Regions from separate parts of the Paraburkholderia sp. RL18-085-BIA-A genome, predicted to be linked through region 1. Evidence: predicted binding sites of a transcription regulator. Region 1 holds the regulator's gene; the other holds the start of a gene.
What was found. The regulator HrcA, encoded in region 1, represses chaperone genes, less so after heat shock. The targets are predictions, from matches to a motif close to TTAGCACTCNNNNNNNNNGAGTGCTAA.
Positions count from the first base shown of each region.

Region 2: a site for HrcA is predicted at 2,263-2,289, ahead of rpoH (RNA polymerase sigma factor RpoH). Genes of this name have one in related genera too.

Region 1 is NZ_JARESU010000012.1:56,798-60,493, forward strand. It holds gene recN (DNA repair protein RecN) at 1-288, opposite strand, end outside; gene P0D89_RS11230 (NAD kinase) at 370-1,272, opposite strand; gene hrcA (heat-inducible transcriptional repressor HrcA) at 1,621-2,640, shown strand; gene hemH (ferrochelatase) at 2,813-3,696, shown strand, end outside.
Region 2 is NZ_JARESU010000007.1:68,910-72,605, forward strand. It holds partial or broken gene P0D89_RS06930 (2-isopropylmalate synthase) at 1-769, shown strand, start outside; gene P0D89_RS06935 (nuclear transport factor 2 family protein) at 999-1,382, opposite strand; gene P0D89_RS06940 (acyloxyacyl hydrolase) at 1,426-1,989, opposite strand; gene rpoH (RNA polymerase sigma factor RpoH) at 2,351-3,286, shown strand; gene cydP (cytochrome oxidase putative small subunit CydP) at 3,623-3,696, shown strand, end outside.

The DNA of each region.
Region 1 (3,696 bases):
GACCGTGCCGCCGTGCTCGTCGTTCTCGGCGGTCGCGCCGAGCGCCTGGTCGTCGAGCCATTGTTCGACCTGCGCATGGGTCTCGAATTCTGCGGTGATGTCCGCGCGGCTCTCGCCCGTGCGCACGACGCTCGCATCAGCGCGAGCACCAAGCGCTAGCGCCAGCGCGTCGATCAGGATCGACTTGCCGGCGCCGGTTTCGCCCGAGAAAACAGTAAAGCCGCTGTCGAATTCGAGGTCGAGCGCGGCGACGATGACGAAGTCGCGTATCGAGAGGTGGCGAAGCATGGAGGTCGTCTGATGAGCTTGAGAGTCAGGGTTCGGCAGCGGCGGCGCGTTGTCGTCGGCGTTCCAGCGTTGCTGCGCCGCTTAGGGCTTGAGGTCTTCTTCGTGCGACGGGTATTCGTTCCAATGCAGCTTTTTGCGCAGCGTGGCGTAGTGGCTGTAGCCGACCGGATGCAGCATTGGCACCGTATGACGCGAGCGGCGCACCTCGATCGTGTCGCTCAATTCCAGCGAGGTGAACGACTGCATGTCGAAATTAACGTTCACTTCGCGCCCGGAGACGATCTGGATGCTCACCTTCGAGTCGTCCGGCAGCACGATCGGGCGGTTCGACAAAGCATGCGGCGCGATCGGCACCAGCACGATGCCTTGCAATTGCGGATGCAAAATCGGCCCTTGCGACGACAGTGCGTAAGCGGTCGAGCCGGTTGGCGTGGCGACGATCAGACCGTCCGAGCGCTGGTTGTACATAAAGCGCCCATCTACCGAGACGTGCAGTTCCGCCATCCCTGAAAAGCCGCTGCGGTTGACCACTACGTCGTTGAAGGCCAGCGCGTGGTAGATCGGATTGCCGCCGCGCATGATGCGCGCTTCGAGCAGCACGCGTTCTTCGCGCTCGAAATTGCCGGACAGCATTTGCGGCACGATCACGCTCATGTCCGAGATCGGAATGTCGGTAATGAAGCCGAGCCGCCCGTGGTTGATGCCGATGAGCGGCGTACGGTACGGCGCGAGTTGGCGGCCTATGCCGAGCATCGTGCCGTCGCCGCCCAGCACCACCGCGACGTCGGCGCGCGCGCCGATCTCGGCGGGACGCAGCGCTGGATAGTCGGTGATGCCGATTTCGGCGGCGGTGTCGGCTTCGAACACGACCTCGAAGCCGCGCTTCGCGATGCACGACGCGAGCGCGGTCAACGGCTCGCCAATGCCTGGCGTGTTGTTGCGCCCAACTAGCGCGACGGTCTTGAACTGGCTGGTCACTTGCATGCCGGCATTACACCATAGGTAGGGCCCGAAAAGAACCGCAGACAGACCCGGTAGCGGGCCGGCGCACGCGGGCCGCCAGCGCATGCGACGATTATCGTTAGAATGGTGAAGCCTTGATGACATGTGCGCCGATTAAAGTGTGGCTGAGATGTGCCGGTCGACGTGCGCTGGCTGTGGTTCGCAGGATGCCAAGGATGGTGACCAGTGAGGCGCCGGGTCGAATGCCGGGCGCCTTGCCTGCGCCAGACCATGGACCCGGCGGCGCCCCGGCAAGCGGTCGCGTATCCAACAGGGCCAGGTACTGTTAGCGCTCGCGGTAGTTCCGTCATTGAGCTAAAATTTTCCGTCATGCTAGATCCTCGCGCACAAACCCTCCTCAAAACGCTGATTGAGCGCTACATCGCCGAAGGTCAGCCGGTCGGCTCGCGCACGCTGTCACGTTATTCGGGCCTCGAACTGAGCCCGGCGACCATCCGCAACGTGATGTCCGATCTCGAGGACCTGGGGCTCGTGATCAGTCCGCATACATCCGCGGGCCGCATTCCCACGCCGCGCGGCTACCGGCTGTTCGTGGACACGATGCTGACGGTGGAATCCGCCGCGGACGAAGAAGCCGTGATGCGCACCGTCAAAACCACGCTGCAGGCGGGCGAGCCGCAGAAAATCGTCGCCGCGGCGGCCAGCGTGCTGTCCAACCTGTCGCAGTTCGCCGGCGTGGTGCTCACGCCGCGGCGCAGCCATGTGTTCAAGCAGATCGAGTTCATGCGTTTGTCGGACAAGCGCATCCTGCTGATCATCGTGACGCCTGAAGGCGACGTACAGAACCGCATCATGGCGACCCAGCGCGATTTCTCGCCGTCGCAGCTGGTCGAGGCCTCCAATTACATCAACGCGCATTTCGCGGGTCTGTCGTTCGACGAGGTGCGCCGCCGCCTGCGCGAGGAAATCGACGAGCTGCGCGGCGACATGACCACGCTGATGCATGCCGCCGTCACGGCCAGCACGGACGAATCGGACACCGGTGAGACCGTGCTGATATCCGGCGAGCGCAACCTGCTCGAAGTCGCCGACCTGTCGTCGGACATGGCGCGCCTGCGCAAGCTGTTCGATGTGTTCGACCAAAAGACCAGTCTCCTTCAATTGCTCGACGTGTCGAGTCACGCGGCGGGCGTGCAGATTTTCATCGGCGGCGAGTCGAATCTCGTGCCGATCGAGGAGATGAGCGTCGTTACCGCGCCGTACGAGGTGAATGGCAAGATCGTCGGCACGCTCGGCGTGATTGGGCCCACCCGGATGGCCTACAACCGCGTGATTCCGATTGTCGACATTACCGCTCGCCTGCTTTCGCTGACTTTGAGCCAGCAGTAACGGTCTGTCGTCCCCGCCGCGGCAGGCCATGCCGAGCATGATGCGCGAGCGCGCGCAGCTTGCCAATCGGCCGAACGGCCAGGGGTGCGTGGCGGCCCCGGCCATGGACCGCGCCGCTATAATGAATCTCCACTGATCGACTCTCCGCGTGAAGCGGTGACTCCTGCTGCCTATGCGCTTCGACCTCGAGCGGCCTTCACAGAACGCCGCGTCACACCGCGTCGCCGTGCTGCTGATCAATCTCGGCACGCCCGACGCGCCGACGCCGCGCGCGGTCCGCCGCTATCTCGCGCAGTTCCTGTCCGATCCGCGCGTGGTCGAGATTCCGGCGCTGCCCTGGCAGATCATTCTGCGTCTGTTGATCCTGCCGTTTCGCGGCCGCAGCTCCGCGAAGAAGTACGCCGCGGTCTGGATGCCCGAAGGCTCGCCGCTGCGCGTCCATACGGAAAAGCAGGTGGAAGGCTTGCGCCACCTGCTGCAATTGAACGACTACACGGTGCTGGTCGACTACGCGATGCGTTACGGCACGCCGGGCATTCCGGCCATGCTGAACCAGCTGAAGCTGGCGGGCGCCGAGCGTGTGCTGCTGATGCCCATGTACCCGCAGTACTCGTCGTCGACCACGGCCACCGCGTTCGACGACGCCTTTTCGGCGCTCAAGCGCATGCGCAATCAGCCGGAAATCCGCACGGTGCGCCAGTACGCGGATCATCCGGCGTACATTGCGGCGCTCGCTGCCCAGGTGCATCACTATTGGCATCACCACGGCCGGCCGGACTTCGCGGCGGGCGACAAGCTGGTGCTCAGTTTTCACGGCGTGCCCAAGCGCACGCTGGACCTCGGTGACCCATACCACGAGCAATGCCAGCAGACCGGCGCATTGTTGATGCAGGCGCTGGAACTGACGCCGGTGGAATGCCGGATCACCTTCCAGTCGCGCTTCGGCAAGGCCGAATGGCTGCAGCCGTACACCGCGCCCACACTGAAAGAGCTGGGCGCGGCTGGCGTGCGGCGCGCCGACGTGTTCTGTCCTGGCTTTACCGCCGACTGCCTTGA
Region 2 (3,696 bases), on a different contig from region 1:
CGGTTTTCCGTCGGCGTCGCAAACCGACTTCGACTTCATGCGCAAGCTGATCGAGGAAAAGCGCATTCCCGACGACGTGACCATCGAGGTCTTCGTGCCGTCGCGCGAGGAGCTGATCGCGCGCACGTTCGACGCACTCGACGGCGCGCCGCGCGCAATCGTGCACCTGTACAACGCGATTTGCCCGTCGTTCCGGCGGATCGTCTTCAACCAGTCGAAGGCCGAGATCAAGACGCTGGCCGTGAACGGCACGCGCATCATCAAGGAACATGCAGAGGCGCGGCCCGGCACGCATTGGACCTTCCAGTACTCGCCCGAAACCTTCAACACGACCGAGCTGCCGTTCGCCCGCGAGGTGTGCGATGCCGTCGCGCAGACGTGGCGGCCCACGCGCGACCACAAGATGATCGTGAACCTGCCGGCGAGCGTCGAGGCGGCGACGCCGAACGTATTCGCCGACCAGATCGAATGGATGGACCGCAATCTCGGCTATCGCGACAGCATCGTGCTGTCGGTGCATCCGCATAACGATCGCGGCACCGCGGTGGCCGCGGCGGAACTGGCGCTGCTGGCGGGCGCGGACCGCGTCGAAGGATGCCTGTTCGGCAATGGGGAGCGTACCGGCAATCTGGATCTCGTCACGCTCGCGTTGAATCTGGAGGCGCAGGGCGTCGATATCGGCCTCGACTTCTCGGATATTGCGGGGGTCCGGCGCGTGGTCGAGCGCTGTAACCGGCTTCCGGTGCATCCGCGGCACCCGTATGCGGGCTATGAGGCGATGCGCGCGACCGATCCGGTTCATGGTCTGGACGGCGCCGAGGCTCGGGACGCCGCAGCGGCCACAACCAGCACAGCGGATCGTCCCGGCTACACCGAAGGACAGGGGCAGCGCGTCGCCGCCTGAGTTTGTTCAGCGAGAGAGAGCGCACACCCCGCGCTCTGATGCCGCCGGCGTGCTCACAAGGCACGACCGGCAAGACAACATGGGCTCACAAGGCTCACTCGAGCGCGCACCGCGTGGCCTGCCACGCGATCAGGCGCCATTGCCCGTCCTCCTGCGCGTGAATCGCCGTATAAGCAATCGGAAACAGCAGCGCGCCGTTATTCGCTTCCATTTCGATCAGCGCGCGACCGGTGACGACACACGTCTCGCGTCCCACGGGCAACACGTCCTGCGACTGCACCTCGATCTGCCTGTAGCGGCGGCGCCCGCCGGTAATCCCGTCGATGAACTGTCGCTTCGTCTCACGTTTGCCGTTCGTGTGGACATAGCTCACGTTGTCCGCGAGCAGCGTGTCGAGCGATTGTCCGTCGCCGTCGACCATCGCACGAAAGCGCTCTCGCTCAAGCCCGCGGATCGCTTCGATCATCTTTGCCAGCATTGCTCAGCCCCTCGCACCGGTGAGCCGAACATGGCCACGGCTGTCAGAAGTTATATTGCAAATATAGCTGGCTGAAATTTATACCAGGATTGGGCTCTTTGATACCGCCGTTGGAAATATGCTGGAAGCGGTAGCCGGCCAGATATTGCTGACGGCTGCCGAACTGCACGCCTACGCCGGCCATTTCGACGAACTGGAGCGCGGTGCCGAGGGTGAAGGTGGAAGAAATGCGCGGGCTCGTCAGCAGGCGGATGCCCGCGCCGAGTTCCATGAAGGGCCGCAGCGATCCAGATCCCTTGATGAAGCGGATCACCGGCGTCGCACCGATTTCGCCGATGTCGTTGTGCACGTCGCCTTCGTTGGTGTGCCACCAGGCCACGTGCGCTTCGCCGATCAGCGAAAAATGCCAGTCACCGATTTGCCACCAGGCGAGATTGGGGTCCCAAGCCACGCCGAGATCGACTTTTTTGATATGGCGATCGCCCGCTCCGGCGGCCACCTGCACGCCGAACTGGTCGGCCGACGCCGCTTCGCAAGCCGCACACGACAGGACCGTCACCACGCCTTTTAGAGCCAGACCACGCCAAACATTCTTTTCGTTGTTCATCTAAACACCCGAATTCGACGAACGTTCTAATGGCGGATAACTGTTTTGCTTATTCTAAATACAATCCGGTTGATAAATTGTATGAAGAATCGATTATTTCTGCAATTAATCACTTTAAATCTGGAAAAAATCGGTCATTTATAAGAGTTAATGCGCGGTACCGAGTAGTTTCTGCGCACTAAGCAAAGCCGCCGCTACCGGCGTATGATGGCTATCAAGAGTTGAATTTCAATAGGATTTAAGGAACCTAGATGCCCCTATGGGCTCTAAGTATTAGCACTCAGCAAATCAGAGTGCTAACATCCATCGCTGGAGTCGTTTACTGAATACGCTTTTGTCTGATTCCAAAGGAGTTTCCTACGTGAGCCATGCAATGACCCTTCCGAGTACTTTGAGCCCGTCGTCGGCTAAGGCCGCTTCGGCAGGTGCACTGGCGCTCTCGCATTCCTCGCTGCTGCCCGGTCAACTGGGCAATATCGACGCCTACATCCAGGCCGTTAATCGGATTCCGATGCTGACGCCGGCGGAAGAACGCCAGTTCGCCACCGAATTTCGCGAGCAGGACAATCTTGAGTCCGCGCGCCGTCTCGTCCTGTCGCACCTGCGGCTGGTCGTGTCGATCGCGCGCAACTATCTGGGTTATGGACTGCCGCACGCCGACCTGATCCAGGAAGGCAACATCGGCCTGATGAAGGCCGTGAAGCGCTTCGATCCGGCGCAGAACGTGCGCCTCGTGTCGTATGCAATGCACTGGATCAAAGCCGAGATCCACGAATACATCCTGCGCAACTGGCGGATGGTGAAAGTCGCCACCACCAAGGCGCAGCGCAAGCTGTTCTTCAACCTGCGCAGCCACAAGCAAGGGCTGGGCGCGTTCACGCCGGACGAGATCGAAGGTCTCGCCAAAGAGCTGAACGTGAAGCGCGAAGAAGTCGCTGAAATGGAAACACGCTTGTCCGGCGGCGACATCGCGCTGGAAGGCCAGGTCGAGGACGGCGAAGAGTCGTACGCGCCGATCGCCTATCTGGCCGACTCGCATAGCGAGCCGACCGCCGTGCTGGCTTCGCGTCAGCGCGACCGGCTGCAAAGCGACGGTATCGCCAATGCGCTGGACGCACTCGACGCCCGCAGCCGCCGCATCATCGAGGCACGCTGGCTGAAGGTGGAAGACGACGGTTCGGGCGGCTCGACGTTGCACGAACTGGCCGACGAATTCGGCGTGTCCGCGGAACGTATCCGGCAAATCGAAGCGAGCGCAATGAAGAAGATGCGCGGCGCGTTGACGGAATATGCGTAAGGTCTGAAAGCCATCAACCTGCCGGTTCGTCCGGCGCGCCAGCCAGCGCCAAGCCCCGCCCTCGCAAGACGGCGGGGCTTTTTTATCCGCCCGCCCGCACGCGCGTTCGCGCCACCCGCCTCCGTTCGAGAAGATGCATGCCCTCCATGCACTTCTTGACCTATAACAAGCTAGATACCAATACTGGATAAACGCGGCGAGTTTCGCGACTCAATGCCGCACTGTCAGATCAATGCGCGCGAGGATCCGCTCCTAAAATCGGGATGCACTCGCCAGACCGCTCGAGCGGCCTGGATCCAGCCGGACTAACCGGTGTGAAGTCGCTTTCGACCGATCATGACCATAGCCCTCAATCGCAACAACTCTCTCCGGTCCCGCTGGCGGAGGCGGTTTACCAGCTGGGTGCGTGG